Regions from separate parts of the Staphylococcus sp. IVB6181 genome, predicted to be linked through region 3. Evidence: riboswitches for the same ligand, from Rfam matches in the RefSeq annotation. Region 3 holds a riboswitch; each other region holds the start of a gene.

Region 1 (5,819 bases), 460 kb from region 3:
TCTATTTAAGCGAAGAAAAGCACTTTGATTTGAAAGCATCTGGTTGGGCTTACTTCTTGTATGAATGGGCAGGTATCCCAGGTACATTGCTTTGCGGATGGATTTCCGACAAAGTCTTTAAAGGCCGCCGCGGTCCTGCAGGCTTCTTCTTCATGCTAGGCGTAACAATTTTCGTTCTGATTTATTGGCTCAACCCGGCAGGCAATCCATGGGTAGATAATTTATCACTCGTAGCGATTGGTTTCTTAATTTACGGTCCGGTAATGTTGATCGGTCTGCAAGCATTAGACTATGTTCCGAAAAAAGCAGCCGGCACTGCAGCAGGTTTAACTGGTTTATTCGGTTATTTATTCGGAGCGGTGATGGCCAACATTGTACTCGGCTTTGTAGTAGATCACTTCGGATGGGATGTCGGCTTCATTTTATTGACTGGTATTAGTTTGCTGGCAATGCTCAGCTTCATCTTAACTTGGAATAAACGGGGGCAAGAAACAGTATAATTCCTCAAACATTTTCATATATGTATAAAAGCAGCGGTACTGAAAATTATATTTCAGTGCCGCTGCTTTTCTTTTAGAATTCTTCTTGGTTTTCTTGTATCTCTTTTAAAATTTCTTGTAGTTTAATGAACATGTTTTCAAAACCATGTGCAGTCGCATCATGATATTCTTTCTTTTGCTGTTTATATTCCAAAGTTGTCCATCTTCTTTCTTTCGGAACAACAGCAGTATATCGGAAATTCATTTGTGTCATATCCGAACCTGGTTCGCGTTCGAAGATTTCTACTTCTATCGTATCTTCTTTATCGCTCAATTCAGGCATACCGATTGTCATGACAATACGGCTTGGTGCTTCTAATTCTTGGAAGACACCTGTCACTCTGTTCTTTTTGCCGTTACGTTCATCTACAATTTCATAACGTCTGCCTTCTTCAGGAATCAAATCAATTGATTGATTTGAACGGTTAGAAGTCATAAACCAGCGTTTCATAATATCAGCATCCGTCCAAGCTTGATAAATCAACTCAGGTTGAATACGCATTAAACGTTCCAATGATATGACTACTACGTCGTTTTCAATGTTATATCTTGCCACTCTGTCGTCACCTACTTTCACACTCTCTATTATTTTAACGCATTTAAGAATATAAGCCAAAGCAATCGCGCTTACAAACATAGTAATTCACAACAAGATTACTTTAACATTTTTCAAGCGTGAAAGTAAAAGTTATTTCGCTTTTTGCTTGCTTTTGTTAAGTCTCGGCAAGTTAAAGGCAATCGCAATCAGACCGCTGATACCTAAGACAATCGGATAAATCGAATAAGGAACCAGCCTAAACGGTGAAATACCTGCGACACCAGCTGCTGCAATCACTTGCGGGCTATACGGCAGCAACCCTTGGAAACAACTGCCGAAGATATCTAAGATACTAGCAGATTTTCTTGGGTCAATATCATATTCATCCGCAATGTTCTTCGCTAATGGCCCTGCCATTAAGATAGAAATCGTATTATTCGCAGTTGAAATATCAGCAGCGCTGACTAAACCAGCAATACCGAATTCTGCCCCGCGTCTTGATTTCACTTTGCTGCGGACAAAATTCAGAAGCCAAGTGATACCGCCATAGTGTTGAATCAAGCCGATTAAGCCGCCGATCATTAAAGCGATGATTGCGATATCTTCCATACCGATCATACCTTCTGATGCTGCTTTTAAGAATCCAATCCAATTAAACGAACCATCAATCAAGCCGATAATGCCTGACAAGACAGTTCCGCCTATCAGTACGATAATGACATTAATGCCGATTAAGGCTAATATCAATACTAATAAGTAAGGAATGACTTTGATAAATTCGAAACTATAATCTTTTGTACTGCTTACCGTTGCACTGTGCGTTAAGAACCCTAAAATAATCATGGTGATAATCGCACCCGGCAAGACAATTCTGAAGTTCACTTTAAACTTATCGCTCATCCGTGTATTTTGTGTACGGACTGCAGAAATAGTTGTATCAGAAATCATAGATAAGTTATCGCCGAACATTGCCCCGCCGACCACTGTTGCCATTGCGATTGCTGCTGAAATATCTGTGGCTTCACTGATACCGAAACCAACCGGCGCAATCGCCGCAACAGTTCCGACTGATGTCCCCATTGAAATAGAGACGAACATACAAATAATAAATAAACCTACGATTAATAAGTTGCTGGGAATTAACGTCAACCCAAGGTTAACTGTTGATTTAACGCCGCCCATTTCCTCAGTTACTTTAGAAAATGCCCCGGCTAAAACGAAAATCAAGACCATTAAAATAATATTCGAATGACCTGCACCTTTAGTGAAAACTTCAACTTTATCCGCAAACTTTTGTTTACGGTTCATAACTAATGCGATAACAACCGCAATCGTAATCGCAATATTCAACGGCATCTTCGTAAAGTCGCCTGTAATAATACCGACACCTAAGAATAAACCTACGAATATAACCAAAGGAATAAGTGCCAAAGCATTCCCTTTTTGTCTTTCTTCGGACATGATTCAAACACCTCGCTCATATATTAAAAAAATCCTTTTTCCTGCTAAGAAAAAGGATACAATGCTTGTTTCTTATCTCTTAGCAATCAATTTTGCTACGGGAATTGGCACACGCGTCGCAGAAATTCTGCGATCCATGTTGCCGAGGCTTCAAAGTGCCCTTCACTCCACCTCTCTTGATAAGTACTATTTATTTTTATTTTCCGAATCTTTTTAAACCTATCATGATTGTCCGCTTTAGTCAATCGTGAAAACGAAAAAATTTAATTTTACAATTATTCTGTTGGGCGCTCTAATACAAATTCTTCGCCAAGTCTCACATAATCATTACCTGCAAGACGACCGACAGGATGCAAGGCTTTGACATCAATTTTATGCGGCTCGATATAGACTTCGTCTGCGATATGATATTGTACAACTTCGCCTAAAATCAAATCGTTGCCGACTTCATCATTGCCTAGTTCAATTACACGATCTAATTTGCATTCAAACGTAATACTTGCACCTTCGATACTCGGTACATTTACTACTTGCGAAGGAATCGTTTTAAAGTCTGTACGCTCTAATTCGTTTTCTGTACGGTCAATCGGTGCTGCAGTACTGTTAATCCCTTCAATCATTGACAGTTCAGAGATATGTACTACAAATTCTCCGGTATCAATGATATTTTGCGCTGTATCTTTGCGTACACCATTAGTACGGCCTGTCGAAATCATAATCATCGGCGGTTGGCTGCTTACCACATTAAAGAAACTAAAAGGTGCCGCATTTAAATTGCCGTCTTTATCTTGGGATGTCACAAATGCGATTGGTCTCGGCAAAACACTGCCGCTTAATAATTTATAATTTTCTCTTTGCGTTAAATCTTTCGGATTAAAATGTTTCATTGTTATCTCCTTTCTATACTTTATCTGAAGTGTCTCTATCATAAGCAACTGCTTACCAAAATGCGAATATTGTGTTTTTCATTTCACATTTACCCAGAATTTATATCACAAATGATGAAACCCCTCACTTTATTCAGCGAGGGGTCAGATTTATTGGTTACTTGCAAAATTGCATGTTTGAATCAGTTGATTTGTTTACCGCCAGTTACACCATAGACTTGGCCTGTTGTATAACTAGATTCATCTGATGCAAGCAAGACATAGGTGCTTGCAAGTTCAACTGGTTGTCCGCAGCGTCCCATCAATGAACTTTGACCGAACTCTGGAATTTTGCTTTGCGGTTGTCCGCCTGAAATTTGTAATGGTGACCAGAATGGTCCAGGTGCTACTGAATTGACACGGATACCTTTATCAATTAATTCTTTAGCAAGACTTTTCGTCAATGAAATAATGGCTGCTTTTGTAGCCGCATAATCATGCAATACTGGATTTGGATCATAACCTTGAATAGATGTTGTTGTCGTAATAGTTGCGCCTGGTTTTAAATAATCCAGTGCTTTTTGTACTGTCCAGAATAATGAGTACACATTTGTTGTAAAGGTTTGTGTGAAATCTTCTGTTTTGAAGTTTTCGAAGCCTTCGTGATATTGCTGATGTCCAGCTACAAGTGTCACATTATCTAAACCGCCGAGTTGTTCATTCGCATATTCGACTAATTCATAGTTGAAAGACTCGTTTGAAAGATCTCCTGGTTTCAGATAAACTGTACCGCCAGTATCTTCAATTACTTTTTTAACTTCTTGTGCGTCTTGTTCTTCTTTCGGATGATAGTTAATCACCACTGACGCACCTTCACGTGCATAAGCAATTGCGACAGCACGGCCGATTGCTGAATCTCCGCCAGTCACAAGTGCTTTGATACCTTCTAAGCGGCCGTGTCCTTTATAAGAAGTTTCGCCGCAATCAGGTTTTGGTTCCATATCTGCTTGAAGACCTGGCCACTCTTGTTCTTGCTTTGGAAAATCTTCATCTGAGAATTTCTTGCGCGGATCTTGTGGTGCCATTATCTATCACTCCTCGTTATTAGTCATATTAATGCTATACCACAAAATCCCTATTTCATTCATGAGCAAATTAAAATAATTTTTGAACTAAATTCGCGAGATACACAGGTGCTGTTTCTAAAATACCTTCATTCGGATTGTATTTCGGATGATGCAGATCATAATCTGATTCAGAACCGATAAAAGCAAATACACCTGGTACCGTATCACTCATTGCTGAGAAATCTTCACCGATTGTTTTCGGCTGTTTCAAATCATACACTTGATAACCCGCTTCTTGTGCAGTACTTTTCGCAACTTCTGTTAAGTCAGCATCATTCATCACTGCATTCGGCAAATGCATATAATCTAATTCGACCTTAGCATCAAACGCTTGCGCTAAACCGTCGCAAATACTTTGAAGTCTGTGTTCAACATGTGCGCGTGTTTTCGGATCAAATGTACGCACTGTCCCTTGTATTTGTGCAGTATCCGGAATCACATTCCATGTATTGCCGGCTGATACTTCTCCGATTGTCACAACTGCAGAATCAAACGCAGAGACATTACGGCTCACAATAGATTGCACACTCGTTAATAATTGTCCTAAGATAATCATCGGGTCGTTGCTTTCTTCTGGTTTAGCCGCATGGCCGCCTTTAGCTTGGATACGAATAAAGAATCGGTTTACAGCTGAAGTCATTGCACCTGCTTTAATCGAGAATTCTCCAACTTTTAACGTCGGATCATTATGGAAACCAGTCACAGCTTTGACCCCCATTAACACACCGGCATCAATCATTTGCTGCGCACCGCTGCCTAATTCTTCAGCAGCCTGGAATAAAATACGTACTCGTCCCGGCAAGTCTGCTTCTTTCTCTTTTAATATTAAAGCAGCCCCTAAAATACTTGCCATATGTATATCGTGACCGCACGCATGCATAGCGCCTTTACTTTGAGAGGTAATGTCGCTGTCGACTTGTTCTAGTATCGGCAAAGCATCGATATCTGTACGCAATGCGACAATCTCATCCCCTTGTCCGATTTCTGCGACAACTCCGGTTTCTAATGGATAATCTACCATTTTAATATCATGTGCTTTTAGAATTTCTTTTAATCGCTTTGTAGTTTAATATTCTTGGTAAGACACTTCTGGATGCTGATGAAATAAACGTCTCCACTGTTTTAATTGTTCTGTATTACTCATGTTTTATCCTTCCTTTTACTGCAAAATGTATCATGAAATAGATAAGTGTGCCTGATGCGACACCAAAAGCTAAATTATTCGTTGTTAAGGTGACTGCCATCGTGATAACAATGGTAGCTGTATTTTGTACGGGTGCTTGGCGGA
Region 2 (5,819 bases), 400 kb from region 3:
TGAGTTTTTATGATGTGGTAATGGTACGTACATTAAAACTGAAAATGCCGATGATGAAAGTCATGCGTGTCAGCTATATTATCAATGCTTTGAATTCGATTATCGGGTTCGGAGGATTTATCGGTGCGGGTGTGCGTGTATCGGTATATAAACAATACACAAAAGACACTAAGACTTTGCTGCACTATATTTCATTAGTGCTGCTGTCGATGCTGACAGGCTTAAGTTTATTATCTATTTTAGTTGTGACACATGTCTTTAATGCCAAGCATTTGCTGGATGACTATCCGGTGGTACATGTCTTGTTATATGTTGTGGCGTGCTTCTTGCCTGTGTTTGTATTTGTGACGATTAAAAAGCCAGTACAGCAATCACATCGTTTTACAGGTGTCTATTTGACGATTGTTTCAAGTATTGAATGGCTTGCTGCGAGTATGGTTTTGTATTTTGCATTGCGTATCGTTGATTTGAATGTGGAATTCACTTCATTTGTCGGCATCTTTATTATTGCAGCAATTGCGGGTTTGATCAGTTTCATTCCTGGGGGCTTTGGTGCATTTGATGTCGTGATATTAGTCGGTTTGAAACATTTGAATCTGCCGGAAGAAAAGATTGTTTTAGCCTTGATGCTGTATCGTTTCGCTTATTATATTGTACCGGTTGTCATTGCGTTGATTTTATCAATGTTTGAATTCGGGACTTCAGCCAAACGCTACCTTGAACAATCGAAATATTATACCCCTGCAAAAGAAGTGACATCGTTCTTGTTTTCTTATCAAAAGATGATCACGCAAAAGATTCCGTCATTGTCTTTAGCAGTACTCGTTATGTTTACAAGTATGATGTTCTTATTAAACAATGTCAGTATCATTTATGACGGACTCTATGACCCGAATCACATGTTTTATTATATTGTGGTAACGATTCATACTAGTGCATGTTTGATTTTAATGCTGAATGTACGCGGTATTTTCAAACAAAGCCGACGTGCGATTTTATTTGCGATGATTTCTGTTATTTTAATTTTTATGATTACGGTTTATACCAATACGTCGTTTTTATTAATTACATGGCTGATCATTGTCTTTGGTTTATTGGTTTATGCGTTCTTAAAAGCACAAGTGCTCAAACGTCCGATTCGTTTGCGCCACTTGATGTCAATGCTGATTATTTCGGTTGTGATGTTAACGTTGAATCATTTTGTCATTGCTTTTGTATTAGAAGCAGTCGATGCGTACCGCATTGAGGTCGACAACTCGATGCTGCGCTATTATTTATGGCTGACGATTTTAGCAGTGATTGTTATTGTGACATTTATCGTATGGCTGTTTGAACAAGCATATAAAAAAGTGAAACCTGATAATGATATTGCACAATGCGAAGCGATTATCGAACAATACGGCGGCAACTATTTAAGTCATTTGCTGCATAGCGGAGATAAACAAGTGTTTATGGATGAATCAGAAGAGGCTTTTATTATGTATCGTCTGAAAGCCAATTGCTTAGTTGTGCTAGGTGATCCGATTGGTAATAAAAACCGCTTTAACGCCTTGTTAGAAGCGTTGTATCATTACGCCCGATACGTTGGGTATGAAATTATTTTCTATCAAGCTACAGACCGTTATATGCCGCTGTATCATGATTTCGGGAACCAGTTCTTTAAGCTTGGGGAAGAAGCGGTCATCGATTTAAGCACGTTTACAACTTCAGGCAAAAAACGCAGAGGTTTTCGTGCTACGTTAAATAAAGTCGAAGAACAAAACATCAGTTTTGAAATTATCGAACCGCCGTTTAATCAAGATTTGCTGAAAGCGTTAGAACAAGTCAGTGATGCGTGGCTGGACGGCAAAAATGAAATGCATTTTTCAGTCGGGCGTTTTACACATGATTATTTAGAGAAGGCACCCGTCGGTATTTTAAGAGAGGCGGACGGTCGAATTATTGCTTTTTGCAGCTTAATGCCGATTCATAATGATGAAGCTATTTCTGTCGATTTGATCCGCTGGCTGCCGGAAGTAGATTTACCGCTGATGGATGCGTTATATCTGCATATGCTACTGTGGAGCAAGGAACAGGGGTATCAAGCTTTTAATATGGGTATGGCGACTTTATCTAATGTGGGTCAAAATGAATACTCGTATTGGAATGAACGTTTAGCAGGAAAAGTATTTGATAACTTTAATACATTGTATCGTTTCAGCGGTTTAAGAAGATATAAAGAGAAATTCAAACCGAATTGGGAACCGCGCTTTTTAGTATATTCGCGTCATAGTTCGTTATGGCAAGGAATGTACAAAGTTTTATGGGTAATTCGCTCCAAACATTAATTGTATAACTGTATTCAAGGCTGAGGCAGCGTATTCGTTGTCTCAGCTTTTTTACATGCATGTAAATTTTGTTGACGAAATATTATTTCTAAAGCCAAAATTCAGAAAAATAAGAATAGTCTATTGACATTACGCTGTATTAGTTCTATACTACTGAATAAATTAATAAAACTTATCCAGAATGGTGGAGGGACTGGCCCAACGATACCAGGCAACCTATTTAAGTTAGGTGCTAATTCCAGCAGGTGAAGACCTGAAAGATAAGCCCAGCGAGTCTATCTTTTTCAGGTAGGCTCATTTTTTATATATTCAAGGAGGAAATGAACATGACAAATGATTTTAAATTCGAAACGTTGCAATTACACGCAGGACAAGAGGTAGATCAATCTTCGCATTCGAGAGCGGTACCGATTTATCAAACGACTTCATTTACATTTGACGATACACAACACGCAGCTAACTTATTTGGTTTAAAAGAACTTGGTAATATCTATTCTCGTTTAACTAACCCTACTGTAGCAGTATTTGAAACACGTGTTGCTGAACTTGAAGGCGGGGTTGCAGGGATTGCGGTAGCATCAGGTATGGCTGCGATTACTTATGCAATTCAAACTGTAGCAGATGCTGGCGACCACATCGTAGCAAGCTCTACTTTATACGGCGGTACACATACATTATTTGCACATACTTTACCTAAATTCGGTATCGATGTTTCTATCGTTGACAGCAAAAACTTTGATGAAGTGAAAAACGCAATCAAAGATAATACAAAAGCGTTATACATTGAAACTGTAGGGAACCCTGAAGGTAACGTTGAAGACATTGAAAAATTAGCTGATATTGCACATGAAGCAGGTATTCCATTAATCGTAGATAACACATTCGCTTCTCCATACTTAATCAATCCGATTAAATACGGTGCAAACATTGTGGTGCATTCTGCAACTAAATTTATCGGCGGTCATGGTACTTCTATGGGCGGTGTCGTTGTAGACGGCGGTAACTTCGACTGGACACAAAATGACAAATTCCCTGGTTTAACTGAGCCTGATCCTTCTTACCATGATTTAGTATTCACTGAAGCTTTCGGCCCAGCTGCATTAGCTTTCAAAATCAGAACAACTTTACTTCGCGATACAGGTGCAGCGTTATCTCCGTTTAATGCTTTCTTATTATTGCAAGGTTTAGAAACATTATCATTAAGAGTAGAACGTCATGTTGAAAACGCAGAAAAAGTAGCGAAATTCTTAGAAGGCCACGAAAAAGTAGAATGGGTTAAATATGCAGGCTTGCCTTCAAGCGAATATTACGACTTAAAACAAAAATACCTTCCAAAAGGCGCAAGCTCAATCTTTACATTCGGCGTTAAAGGCGGCTATGAAGCAGGTATTAAATTTATCGAATCATTAGAATTATTCTCTTTACTTGCGAACGTTGGGGATGCGAAATCATTAGTCATTCACCCAGCTTCAACAACACATGCGCAATTAAATGAAGAGGATCAATTAAAAGCAGGTATTACACCTGAAACTATCCGTGTATCTATTGGACTTGAACATATTGATGACATCATCAATGACTTAGAAAAAGGATTAGACGCGATTTAAGATGCTCTTTACTGATGGAATTCCTATTCTGCCTGTATTAAAGCAGGAACACATCGATTTTGAAGATAAACGGATAACTAATGGTTTGAATTTATTGATTGTTAACCTTATGCCTATGAAACAAGATGCTGAAAGACAGTTGTTAAGATTGCTTGGGCAGACGTGTCACGACATTAATGTCGACTTTATCTATCCGGTTACTCATCAACCTAAATCTTCTTCGAATCGACATGCTGAGCAGTATTATAAGGAATTTGATGAGATTAAAGATAATTATTATGATGGTTTTATAATGACAGGTGCACCTGTAGAACATCTTGATTTTTCTGCTGTAGATTATATAGAGGAACTCAAAGAGATTTACGATTGGTCGAATACCCATGTCAAACAGCGTTTATTTATATGCTGGGGCGCACAGTTTGCGTTGAACTACCGTTACGGCATTCATAAACGGATGTTTAATGAAAAACTGACTGGGATTTATCGTTATCAAATCTTACAGGCGCATCCTGCGTTGTTTGAAATTCCAGAGTATATTATTCCGCAATCTAGGAGTTCTTATATGGATCCTGCTGAATTGATGGAAGAAGCGGACTTAGATGTTATTACTTACAGTCCGTATACGGGTGTTGATTTCATTTCAAATAAAGACCAATCGGATTTGTATATCGGCGGCCATTTTGAATATGAAAGCAATACGTTGTTAAATGAGTTTATACGAGATAGTGAGAAGAATGCAGCTTCTGCCGCAAAACCTAAAAACTATTTCAGAGGAGATTCATTAGAACCGCTTCCTGCACATTGGATTCCTTATGGTCAGCAGCTCTTTCAAAACTGGACGGATATGATGGAACAGTGCCGTTTTCCAGTGAAGGAAAAAGAAGCGGATATTCTTGATAAGTAACTTGTCTTTGCAAGCTGAATAAATAAAAAAACAATGCGCGAGCACATCCTAAGGATGCATAGCTTGCGCATTGTTTTTATGATACATACAATCTGTTATTGTTCTCTTTGACGTTTAATTGCTTCACGCTGTGCAGCTTCTTCTGCATAACGTTCTGGGTTCTTTTTATAAAAGTCTTGGTGATATGCTTCTGCTTCATAAAACGGCATTACCAGCAGGACTTTTGTTGCGACCGCTTTATCTTTATCAATTGTTGATTTTAATGATTCAATATATTGATTTGCGGTTTCACGCTGGTCTTCATTGGTATAGAATATAGCTGTACGGTATTGCGAACCGCGATCTTGATATTGTCCTTCAGCGTCTGTCGGATCAATCACGGAAAAGAAGATTTCTAATAATTTATGATAAGACATCAGTGCGACGTCGTATTCTATTTTAACAGTTTCTAAATGACCGGTAGTTCCGCTTTTGACTTGTTCGTACGTAGGATGGTCAACATTGCCTCCCATGTAACCTGACGTGACTGTTTCAATGCCGTCAAACGTATCAAAGGGTTTGACCATACACCAAAAACACCCTCCGGCAAAATAAGCTGTATTGATATTCATGCAATCTATCCTTTCTATTTCTGGGACCTTAGTACCATTTGCTAGGTAAATACTTGATTTTTAAAAGGAAATTATATAACTTTAGTATGTATTAATTATATTACATAGGCTGTTAATTTTGAAGATATAAGGTTGATGAAAATGACAAAAGAAACAAACAATGACAATTACAAACGTAGCAGCGGGGAACAACCTCTGCCGAAACGTACAAAGAAAAGAATGCGTAAGTTGCCTTTTGTGATTTTAGGCATCTTGATAATTTTTATTATCTTGATTGTATATGCGGTTTCGGGATATAGAAGCGGTATTAATTACGCGAAAAAGCACAATCCGAATATGAAAGTGGAAAAATTTAACGGTCCTGTCAAAA
Region 3 (5,819 bases):
GTGAAAGGGTTAATGATGAAGCCGAAAAAAGATGTGAAGCGGATTGTAATTTATCTGAGAGGCGGCAAAGGCAAAGTAGGCCGTGTACGTGCTGGACGTATGCTTCAGTTTGCAGATGAGCATACTTTAGTCTTCGGTCCGTATTACAGAGGCAACAACGGCAGTGAAGGAAGAGATGAATTCAGCGGAGATGATTTGCACGATGTCACACAGGCTATTCGTATTTTGAATGCTAAGTATCCTGATGCTTTTGTGCATATCATTGGTTTTTCACGAGGCGGTTTGCAAGGATTATTGACATTCCAAGATTTGCCGGCAGATAGTTATATTATTTGGGGCGGTGTTTCTGATTTGCATCTCATGTATGAAGAACGTGTAGATTTAAGAGGCATGTTGAAACGTATGGTAGGACATCCTAAGAAAGATGACGCAGCCTACGATCAACGAGAAGCACTGCAATATATTGATGCAGACAGTCCGCCGATACTTATTGTGCATGGCGGTGAAGATATTCAAGTCGGGATACATCAAGCTTATTATTTAGAGGAATACTTAGAACGTATCGGACATCGTTATCAAACTTTCTATCAAATGAAAGAAGGACATGTACCGCGTCCTAAAGCATTAAAAGAGGTATTAAAGGTCATCCGTCAGTGGATGGCAAAAGTTGAAAATCAGCAAAACTAAAACGACCGAAGCGATGGCTTTCGGTCGTTTTGTAATAGATTATCTATTTTATTGAAAGGGTGATTATGCTTTGAATCCGCCTTTATCAGCGATTTCTTGGCTTTCTTCACCGAATTTCTTGAAGTTTTCAACGAAACGTGAAATTAAATCTTGTGCTTGTTCGCGGTAAGCATCTTGGTTGCTCCAAGCATTGATAGGTTGCAAGATTGAATTTGGAACGTCCTCAATTTCTTTTGGAACACTTAAACCAAAGACTTCATCTTTTTCAAACTCTGCTTTCTTCAAATCACCTTTAATGGCAGCATCTACCATACGACGTGTATATTTAAGGCTGATACGACGACCTACGCCGTATTTACCGCCTGTCCAACCTGTGTTTACTAAGTAAACATCTACGTCGTGTTTATCGATTAAATCACCTAAAAGCTCAGCATAAACTTTTGCATGCAATGGTAAGAATGGTGCACCAAAGCAAGTTGAGAATGATGGTACAGGTTCTGTAATACCGCGTTCTGTACCTGCAAGTTTAGAAGTGAAACCACTTAAGAAGTGATAAAGTGCTTGCGCTTTATTTAATTTAGAGATTGGCGGCAACACGCCGAATGCATCTGCAGTAAGGAACACAATTGTATTTGGATGTGCACCTTTTGAAGGTTTTGCGATATTTTCAATATAATCGATCGGATAAGCAGCACGTGTGTTTTCAGTGTGCTCATTGTCATCGAAGTCAACAGAACCATTATCTTCAACAACTACGTTTTCTAAAATTGTACCGTAACGGATTGCATTATAGATTTGAGGTTCTTTTGATTTTGATAAGTTGATAGCTTTTGCATAGCAGCCGCCCTCGATGTTGAAGATACCGTTTTTGTTCCAACCATGTTCATCATCACCGATTAATTTACGATCAGGTGCTGCAGATAAAGTAGTTTTACCTGTACCTGATAAACCGAAGAATAATGCGACATCGCCTTTTTCTCCAACGTTTGCTGAGCAGTGCATACTCATGATATCTTGCTGCGGCAATAAGTAGTTCATTACTGAGAAGATACCTTTTTTCATTTCACCAGCATATTCTGTTCCCCCGATTAGAATTATACGGTGTTTGAATGAAATGATAACGAATGTTTCTGATTTTGTGCCGTCAACTTCAGGATTAGCTTTGAAATAAGGTGCTGAAACGATTGTGAAGTTAGCTTTGATTTTTTCAGCTTCATCTTTTGAAGTAGGGCGGATGAACATATTGTGCGCAAATAAGTTATGCCAAGCCATTTCATTAATTACAGTTAAACGTAACTGAGTATCTTGGTCACTGCCTGCATAACCATTGAAGACATAGAGTTCATCTTTTTGATCTAAGTAATCTAATACTTTGTCATACAGTCTTAAGAAAGTTTCTTCTTCGATAGGTTGGTTAATTGATCCCCAGTCAATTGCATCTCTATAGGAAGGTTCGTTTACAATAAATTTATCCTTAGGAGAACGACCTGTGTATTGTCCAGTAAGTGCGTTGATTGCACCTAGTTCTGTCAATTCGCCTTCGTTATTGTCTAAAATCTTGTTGTAAAGCTGTGTTTTAGTCAGTTGGAAAAGTGATGATGATTTTCCAATTAAATGTTCCAATTTTTTTCGGTTAGTTTGTGCATCTACTGCCATTTTAAATAACCCCTCCAGAGCATTAAGTATTAATTGTAATTGTAAGCCTTTACATTTTCATAGTATAACATATTACCATGATTATTCCACAACAGATTAAAGATTTTGTAAACATAGAATTGACAAGTGTAAATTGTTTGGGTAGTATTGTGTGTAACGGATTCTCTTATCCTGAGTGGCGGAGGGACATGGACCCAAAGAAGCCCAGCAACCTCTCCTTATTGGAGAAAGGTGCCAAACCGTTTGCAAATGTCATAGAAGACGTTTGAACGATAAGAGCGAAAGGACGTTTAAGGGCTTTCTCTCTATGTATATAGTTAGAAAGTCCTTTTTTATTTGAGCTCGTAGATAGAGAATTTTCGTAAAAAAATCAAAAGGAGTCAGTTATGTCGAATAATAGAAGATTATTTACGTCAGAATCTGTTACAGAAGGGCATCCTGATAAAATAGCGGACCAAATTTCAGACGCTATTTTGGATGAATTATTAAAGAAAGATCCGGATGCAAGAGTAGCTTGCGAAACAGTAGTCACTACAGGAATGGCTATGATTGTCGGAGAAATTTCTACAGCAACTTATGTTGATTTTCCTAAAGTTGTCAGAGATACAGTAGAAGAAATCGGTTATACACGAGCAAAATATGGTTATGACAGCCAAACAATGGCGGTTATGTCAGCAATTGATGAACAATCACCTGATATTGCTCAAGCAGTTGACCGTGCGCTGGAATACAGAAATGAAATTACGGAAGAAGAAATCGAAAGTACAGGAGCAGGGGACCAAGGTTTAATGTTTGGTTATGCGACTAATGAAACAGAAACTTATATGCCTTCACCTATCTACTTCTCTCATCAATTAGCAAAACGCTTATCAGATGTTAGAAAAGACGGTACTTTAACATACTTAAGACCGGACGGCAAAGTTCAAGTGACTGTTGAATACGATGAAAACGATCAGCCTGTTCGTATTGATACTATTGTATTATCTACACAGCATGCAGAAGATGTAAGTTTAGATCAAATTCAAAAAGACATCAAAGCGCATGTTATCGATCCAATCGTACCGAAAGCATTATTAGATGAAGAAACAAAATTCTTCATCAATCCTACAGGACGTTTTGTAATCGGCGGACCGCAAGGTGATGCTGGTTTAACAGGCCGTAAGATTATTGTAGATACTTATGGCGGATTTGCACGTCACGGCGGCGGATGCTTCAGCGGTAAGGATCCTACAAAAGTGGACCGTTCAGCAGCTTATGCGGCACGTTATGTGGCTAAGAATATTGTTGCTGCGGGCTTAGCAGATAAATGCGAAGTACAGCTTGCTTATGCAATCGGTGTTGCTGAACCAGTATCGATTTCAATTGATACATTTGGTACAGGCAAAGTGTCTGAAGGTGTGTTAGTTCAAGCAGTCAGAGATAACTTTGATTTGCGCCCAGCAGGCATCATTAAGATGTTAGACTTGAAGCGCCCGATTTATAAACAAACAGCAGCATATGGTCACTTCGGCCGTACAGATGTTGCATTACCTTGGGAACGTGTTGATAAAGTGGATGTATTGAAAGCAGCAGTCCAAGCATAATTTCGTACTTTTTGAATAAAATACGCTTTATTATCGATACATTTGAAAATTTCCTTTATAATTGGTAGTAAGATAAGTAAAGGAGCGGAAATATGTTATGGGACCATTGGAAATTGGTTTAATTGCAGCAATTGTTGTAGCTGTTATCTGTTTTGTACTCTTCTTAATTGCGTTAAACAGTAAGAAGAAAGCAAAATTGCAAGCAGAAGAACAATATGAGGCAAAAGAAAGAAGTTTAAAAGAAAATTATGAAGACGAGTTGGAAAAAGAACGCGTCGAACATAAAAAAGCGGTCACTAAACAACGCGCTGATTTTGATGAAACAGTAACTTCGAAAGACCGTGAAATTGATGCGCTGAAGCTCTTCTCTAAAAATCATAGTGAATATGTGACAGATATGCGTTTAATCGGTATCAGAGATCGCTTGGTCAAAGAAAAACGTATCCGTCCTGAAGATATGCACATCATGGCGAATATTTTCTTGCCGAAGAACGATTTCAATGATATTGATCGCATCAGTCATTTAGTGTTAACGCGTACAGGGTTATACATTATTGATTCACAGTTATTGAAAGGGCATGTTTATAACGGTATCAGTAAAGAACAATTCAGTACTTTACCGACAATTGAACAAGTCTTTGATGTACTTGATTTAGATAAACGTCATCCTCAAACACTAGTGTTAGATGAGAATGATGATAAGCAATCAGCTTCATTTGTGAATTATTCAAATCAATTAAAACGTGTAGAACAGCTTGCTGAAACGTTGAAACGCGAATTAGATTTGAAATATACACCAATGGCATTGCTTTACTTCAACCCTAAAAATGAGGGTGCTGTAACGATTTCTAACTATTCTCAAACAACGAATACAAAAGTATTGGTTGGACCTGAACAGTTAGATGAATACTTTAATAAATTCGTATTCCATGGACGTATTCAATATAATGTTGAAGATTTGCAACGTGTCATGGAAGAAATCGAATCATTCAACTAAACGACAAAGTACCATTGACTGCAAGTATTGCAGTGGATGGTACTTTTTCATTTTAACCAGGACTTTCACTCATGCACTGTTTAACAATTAAGCGTATAGTAAAGGTTGAGAAAAGCGAAGGCTAAAGGAGAGATAGAGATGGAGTATATTACATTTTATAATGGTAATACAATGCCGAAAGTCGGATTAGGCACTTTCAGAGTAGAAAATAATGATCAATTAAAAGCATCTGTTCAATATGCTATTGAACAAGGTTATAGAAGTATTGATACTGCTATGATTTATCAAAACGAAGAAAAAGTAGGAGAAGGTATTAAAGCAGGTATAGCCGCTGCAGGAATAAAACGTTCAGATGTGTTTATTACCTCTAAACTTTGGTTGGATGATTATGGAAGAACGAATGTAGAAGCGGCTTATCAAACATCACTGGATAAATTAGGATTGGATTATTTAGATTTATACTTAATGCACTGGCCTGGTACAGATGAAGATTTAATGATAGAAACATGGCAGGGTATGGAAGATTTATTGAAAGATAATAAAGTTAAAAACATCGGCGTCAGCAATTTCCATCCCCATCATTTAGAAGCCCTATTATCACATGCTTCTATCAAACCTGTTATCAATCAAGTTGAATTTCATCCTTATCTGACACAAAGTGATTTAAACTTATATTTAAATGCACAGCGTATTCAAATGGAATCATGGTCGCCCTTAATGAATGCACAAATTCTTGAAGATGAAACTGTAAAACAAATTGCAAAAGAAGTTGATAAATCTCCAGCACAAGTTATCATTCGTTGGAATCTTCAACATGATGTGGTAGTAATTCCAAAATCAGTAACACCTTTTCGCATCAAAGAGAATATTCAGGTCTTTGATTTCGAACTTACTGA
Region 4 (5,819 bases), 1.1 Mb from region 3:
TGGCGATTAATCGCTATTTCAGTATTATTGCTGCTCTTTTGGTCAACAGAGAAAGTCATCCATCCGATTGACTCAGCTTCTATTACATTAGTGGCAATGGCTGTGATGCTGACACCTAAAATCGGTGTAATGACATGGAAAGAGGCAGAAGGCCGTATACCATGGGGTACAATTATCGTCTTTGGTATCGGTATCTCACTCGGTAATGTGCTGTTGAATACAGGCGGTGCGCAATGGTTAAGTGATAAAACATTCGGTTTAATGGGCTTGCAGCATTTGCCGTTGATTGCAACCATCGCATTAATTACGTTATTTAACATCTTGATTCATTTAGGCTTTGCGAGTGCGACAAGTTTATCATCCGCTTTGATTCCAGTCTTTATCTCACTGACAGCAACTTTGAATTTAGGAGATCAAAACATCGGCTTTGTGCTGATCCAACAATTCGTAATTAGCTTTGGTTTCTTATTACCTGTAAGTGCGCCGCAAAATATGCTGGCATATGGTTCTGGAACATTTACAGTAAAAGATTTCTTAAAATCTGGTATACCATTAACAGTTATCGGATACATTTTAATTTTGGTATTCAGTATGACTTACTGGAAATGGTTAGGCTTAATTTGATAAGTAGGTAAATTTTATAATAAATAAGAAAAGGCGCATGCTCCGGGTTCACTGTTATTAAGTGACACCGTACAGCATGCGCTTTTGCTTTATATCATAAAGAAACATACATAAAGTGCAATATATTCTGCAAATGTAATAAGATACATATATTTGAGTCGTAATTTCGTACGCAAGTCTACTTCCCAATTCGGATATTTTTGTTCAAAATAAATGATTTGAAGCAAGAATAAACCGAGACCTAACGGCAAACACATTAATCCAATACTGACAGTGAGCGAGAAGCCGATTTCATGTATAAAATGTCCGATTATCAGCTGCAAAATAATGGTGATAGCTAAAAAGAGTAGTAAGTGCATCATCATTTGGCCATTCGCACTCCTTTCACTAAGATCAATACAAATCCTTGCAAGAGTGTCATGATGACCACAAAGAAGATACCCTTAATATCGAAAAAGTGTATCACATCTCTTAGAATTGAGAACGGCTGATTGATCAAATATACACTGTGAAATCTTAAAAATCGACCCATCGCAATACCGACACTATTCGCAATCATCAATGTAATGACAAGGATGTAGTTGAATAGAGGTTTGTCAGTAAGGTGGAAGAGTTCGATATTGATTAAAATATAACAATACAGCGCAAATAAAACGCCGCCGACTAAATAAGTGAAGTAGAGCCATTCTGTTGCGATCACACCATGCATAATACTAAAACCGAATTGGTTCAAATGGATTAAATCCGTCACCATATAAAAGGTGTTAGGGAAGATTAAAATAAAAATCGCTGAGAAAATAATAAATAACGGCCATTCAAACCGGCGCTTAGGTATAAAGAGTTTTATTAACCATACCAATTCAAAAGGGATATATGCTAAAAATAAGTTCAATGCCATGAATTGGTAGAAATTGTCCAATGGCAGTGTCATCAGCATCAGTATAACGAAAAATATGCGTGCAATATATCGTGATTGCATCTTTAAAGCCCTCTCTCTTCATTCATCCATCATAGGGATGTATTGTCTTGCTTCTAAAACAGACAGCAAACGTGCTTTTCTGTCAGACTTAAGTGAATATAATACATCTTTTTAACGGAGATATCAATTAAAAGCGCAGGTTAGGCATACCTTGAAATGAAGCATAAATTTTAAATAATCAGGGAATAATGCTACTAACTTAAGATAAAATTATTTGATTGAGCTATAGAATAACTTTGGTGTATAATAGGTAGTCATTACAAAAATCGACGTAAAATACGCAATAAAGGAGGCTATCATGAGTAAGCAATTAATCACACTTTACTTTAATATATTTCTCGTTTTCTTAGGGATTGGATTAGTTGTACCTGTATTACCTGTCTATTTAAAGGATTTAGGTTTAAATGGAAGTGATTTAGGTATTCTTGTTGCGGCCTTTGCATTAGCGCAAATGGTAATTTCTCCATTCGGAGGCAACCTTGCTGATAAATTAGGCAAAAAACTCATTATCTGTATCGGATTGATATTATTCTCTGTTTCTGAATTTATCTTTGCGATGAGCAGTAATTATACATTGTTAATTATTTCAAGAATTATCGGGGGCTTTAGTGCTGGTATGGTCATGCCGGGTGTAACAGGCATGATTGCGGATATTTCGCCGCCGCAAGATAAAGCTAAGAACTTCGGCTATATGTCTGCCATTATCAACTCAGGGTTTATTTTAGGACCAGGGTTCGGCGGTTTTATGGCTGAATTCTCCCATCGTCTGCCGTTCTATTTTGCAGGAAGTTTAGGTATTATAGCTTTTGTTTGTTCGGTATTCTTTATTCATGGCGCAAAACGCGAAACAACAGATGGTTTCCACCAATTTGTAGAGCCGCAAGAATTAGCTAAAGTTAATATCAAAGCTTTTATTACACCGATCATTATTACATTCGTACTCGCATTCGGTTTAGCAGCTTTTGAAACACTGTATCCTTTATATACTGCAGATAAAGCACACTATGCTCCAAAAGATATTTCTATCGCTATAATGGGCGGCGGTTTAGCAGGTGCTATCTTCCAAATTTTCTTATTTGATAAGTTTATGAAGTATTTCAAAGAATTGACCTTTATTCAAATTTCGCTCTTTTATTCAGCAGTAGTCTTATTCTTATTAGTAGTTGCACACCACTATTGGTCAATCATGATCATCAGCTTTATTGTATTTATCGGTTTCGACATGATCCGACCTGCGATTACCAACTACTTTTCAAATATTGCAGGCAACCGCCAAGGACTTGCCGGTGGATTAAACTCGACATTTACTAGTATGGGCAACTTTGCAGGACCACTTGTCGCGGGTTCATTATATGACGTGAACTTTGAATTTCCGTTGTACATGTCTATTACTGTTATGCTGCTTGGAATTGTAATTATTATGATAGAGAAGACGATTAGAAAGAATAAAGGAATGAAAGTGTAATTTTAAAAGAAAAGATACATGTGCCAGCAGTTTATTGTTGGCACTTTAATTATTACAGTATTTTTTTCAGAAAAATATGAAAATAAGATTGACGAATTATATAACTGGTGGTAACCTTAATACAATTCAATTTAATAAGACTCTTATCAAGAGCGGCGGAGGGATGTGCCCTATGAAGCCCAGCAACCATCGTATATACGAAGTGGTGCTAATTCACAAAAAGCAATTGCTTATGAAGATGAGAGAAAGAACGAAAAGCTTTCTCTTAATTTAAGGGGGAGCTTTTTCTATTGAAAGGAGTCTTGTTATTTGTAAATTACATAGGGATGGTGTCATAGTAAGATGAAAAAATTAATCAGTTTTATCGGGTTATGTATTTTGTTAGTCGTATTAGCAGCCTGCGGTCAAGGTAAAGGCGGAGAAAACAAAAAAATTACAGTTGCGGCCTCTCCTGCGCCTCATGGTGAAGTGTTAGAACATGCTAAGAAAGAAATGAAGAAAAAAGGTTATGACTTAGAAGTAAAAGTCGTTAACGATTATAAAGTGCCGAATAAATTATTAGACAAAGGCGATGTGGATGCGAACTTATTCCAACACGTTCCTTATTTAAAAGCCGAAAAGAAATCACATGGTTATAAAATAGAAGAAGTCGGCAAAGTCTTCACAACACCAATGGGTGTATATAGTAAAAAATACAAAAACATTAAAGATATTCCGAAAGGATCAACAATCTATGTTTCAAATAACCCAGCAGAAGAAGGACGTTTCCTATCATTCTTTGTAAATGAAGGTTTGGTTAAAATCAAAGATGGTGTCAAAATCGAAGATGCAAAATTCGAAGACATTGTGGAAAACAAGAAAGATTTGAAATTCAATAATCAGCAAGGCGCAGAATTCTTGCCGAAAACGTATAAAAGCGGTGAAGGTGCAGCTGTTATCATGAACTCTAACTATGCAATTGATAATGGTTTAACACCTTCTAAAGATGCCATTGTTATGGAAAACGAATCTTCACCATTTGCGAATATCCTTGCGGTAAAAGAAGGACATAAAAATGATGAAAAATTCCAAACTTTGATTAAAGTATTGCAATCAAAAGATATGAAAGCATTCATTAAAAAAGAATACGGTAAAGACGTAATACCGTATGAAGCTAAGTAAGACAAGGGAGAGAATTATAATGACAAAATTAGGGATTATCGGTGTAGGCAGAGTAGGCAGCCAAGTATTGACTGATGCACAATATTTAGGATGCTTTTCACAAATCGTTGTAGTGGATACAGATACTTCGCAAGCTGAAGGAGAAGTCTTAGACCACTTGCATATCCAAGGTTTGAAACGTTCGCATCATGTGGATATCCAAACCGGAGGGTACGAGGATTTAAAAGATGCGGATATCGTAATTATTTCAGCCAGCGCACCTTCTACACCAGATATGAAGGATCGTACCTTATTGACGAAAGCGAACAGTACCATCGTTCATGAAGTCTTCAGCAAGCTTTCTGCTGTAACGACAGAGCCTATTGTTATCTTAATTTCTAATCCTGTGGATGCAATGACTTATTTGGGTCATCAGGCAGGTTATCCAGCTGATAAAGTCATTGGAACAGGAACAATTTTAGAGTCTTCTCGTTTTCGTACTTTAATTGCAGCTTACTACGATGTCGATCCTAAAGACGTAGAGGCTTTTGTTTTAGGCGAGCATGGCTCTCACTGTGTACCTGTTTGGAGCCGTGTACGCATTCATGGTATTGAATTGCCTGAGTTTGAACAGTTAACAGGCGCAGAACCAATCAACCAAGCAGCTGTGTCGCATAGTATTGATGAAGTAGCATTTGATGTCTTTATCAAGAAAGGCTGGACGAATGCGGCCATTTCAAGAGCAGCTGTACAATTAGCACACGCTGTTGTATTGAATGAACATACGATTGAACCGGTGAGCGGTCTAGTCAATCATGAGTATGGCTTATCTGATGGCGCATTAAGTCTGTTAACATTGATTGATCGACAAGGTATAAAACAACGTTTGCCGATAGCACTTTCTGATACAGAGGTACAGCAATTAGAAGCCGCACATCAATTTATTCAACAAGCCATTGAACAAGGCGAACAAGCTATTAAAGAAAATCAATAATATATCAGCAGGTCAGTTGCGAGGTGTTTAACCCCAGCAGTTGACCTGCTTTTTCTGTGAATAGTCTTATTTGTAGTGTGTTTGTAACATGATTTCAATTTTATGGACAAAATTTGAAGGGATAGATGAGAAGGAAAGCAATCAGATAGACGTTAAACCTTGTTAAATAGGATGTTCGCAACCAAAAAGAGGTTTGTGTCACTTTGTGATGTCACCGTTATTTTCGTGTCGGTTCTGTTACATATATTACATTTGGTTTAAATAGCTTACTACTTACCGTTTATGTAAAGTTTTTGTGTTAATATTGTAATCACGAATCAAGGGTGAAGAGGTTATAAGAATGAGAGCGTTAATTTTATGGGTATATGCTGGCATTCTGGCTTGTTGCTTGATTTTTCTGTTAGTATTAGTGACGAATGAAAGCGAACTTGCTAAGTTCCAAAACGGTGTCTCTGCTTTCATGCAAAGCGAGCATGTTTCGTCAAACAACAATGCATCAGAAACTCCTCCACCTACATACAGTGCAGTGGCTGGGGGGGCATCAACACAACATACAGAAGCAGCACATAGTACAAAAGCAGAATCCAATTCAGTATTTGTGATTTCACTCACATTTA

The links. A riboswitch is a leader RNA that binds a small molecule or an ion and turns the genes downstream of it on or off. The one in region 3 is predicted to bind S-adenosylmethionine.
Region 1: another riboswitch for S-adenosylmethionine. It lies ahead of MUA90_RS03425 (Na+/H+ antiporter NhaC family protein); the one in region 3 lies ahead of metK (methionine adenosyltransferase).
Region 2: another riboswitch for S-adenosylmethionine. It lies ahead of MUA90_RS08065 (O-acetylhomoserine aminocarboxypropyltransferase/cysteine synthase family protein); the one in region 3 lies ahead of metK (methionine adenosyltransferase).
Region 4: another riboswitch for S-adenosylmethionine. It lies ahead of MUA90_RS11585 (MetQ/NlpA family ABC transporter substrate-binding protein); the one in region 3 lies ahead of metK (methionine adenosyltransferase).

Annotation. Positions count from the first base shown of each region.
Region 1 is NZ_CP095096.1:779,653-785,471, reverse strand. Features, by position in the region: gene glpT (glycerol-3-phosphate transporter) at 1-500, shown strand, start outside; gene MUA90_RS03430 (SRPBCC family protein) at 574-1,095, opposite strand; gene MUA90_RS03425 (Na+/H+ antiporter NhaC family protein) at 1,228-2,538, opposite strand; SAM riboswitch class I at 2,608-2,724, opposite strand; gene MUA90_RS03420 (flavin reductase family protein) at 2,814-3,425, opposite strand; gene MUA90_RS03415 (SDR family oxidoreductase) at 3,608-4,489, opposite strand; partial or broken gene MUA90_RS03410 (amidohydrolase) at 4,560-5,675, opposite strand; gene MUA90_RS03405 (SulP family inorganic anion transporter) at 5,668-5,819, opposite strand, start outside.
Region 2 is NZ_CP095096.1:1,643,018-1,648,836, reverse strand. Features, by position in the region: gene mprF (bifunctional lysylphosphatidylglycerol flippase/synthetase MprF) at 1-2,327, shown strand, start outside; SAM riboswitch class I at 2,497-2,594, shown strand; gene MUA90_RS08065 (O-acetylhomoserine aminocarboxypropyltransferase/cysteine synthase family protein) at 2,654-3,934, shown strand; gene MUA90_RS08060 (homoserine O-succinyltransferase) at 3,936-4,838, shown strand; gene msrA (peptide-methionine (S)-S-oxide reductase MsrA) at 4,934-5,449, opposite strand; gene MUA90_RS08050 (LCP family protein) at 5,591-5,819, shown strand, end outside.
Region 3 is NZ_CP095096.1:1,244,283-1,250,101, forward strand. Features, by position in the region: gene MUA90_RS06110 (alpha/beta hydrolase family protein) at 1-687, shown strand, start outside; gene pckA (phosphoenolpyruvate carboxykinase (ATP)) at 751-2,343, opposite strand; SAM riboswitch class I at 2,507-2,622, shown strand; gene metK (methionine adenosyltransferase) at 2,730-3,926, shown strand; gene MUA90_RS06125 (NERD domain-containing protein) at 4,024-4,923, shown strand; gene MUA90_RS06130 (aldo/keto reductase) at 5,062-5,819, shown strand, end outside.
Region 4 is NZ_CP095096.1:2,366,473-2,372,291, reverse strand. Features, by position in the region: gene MUA90_RS11605 (SLC13 family permease) at 1-624, shown strand, start outside; gene MUA90_RS11600 (hypothetical protein) at 714-989, opposite strand; gene MUA90_RS11595 (DUF1361 domain-containing protein) at 986-1,603, opposite strand; gene norA (multidrug efflux MFS transporter NorA) at 1,902-3,068, shown strand; SAM riboswitch class I at 3,209-3,313, shown strand; gene MUA90_RS11585 (MetQ/NlpA family ABC transporter substrate-binding protein) at 3,411-4,229, shown strand; gene MUA90_RS11580 (lactate/malate family dehydrogenase) at 4,249-5,202, shown strand; gene MUA90_RS11575 (hypothetical protein) at 5,543-5,819, shown strand, end outside.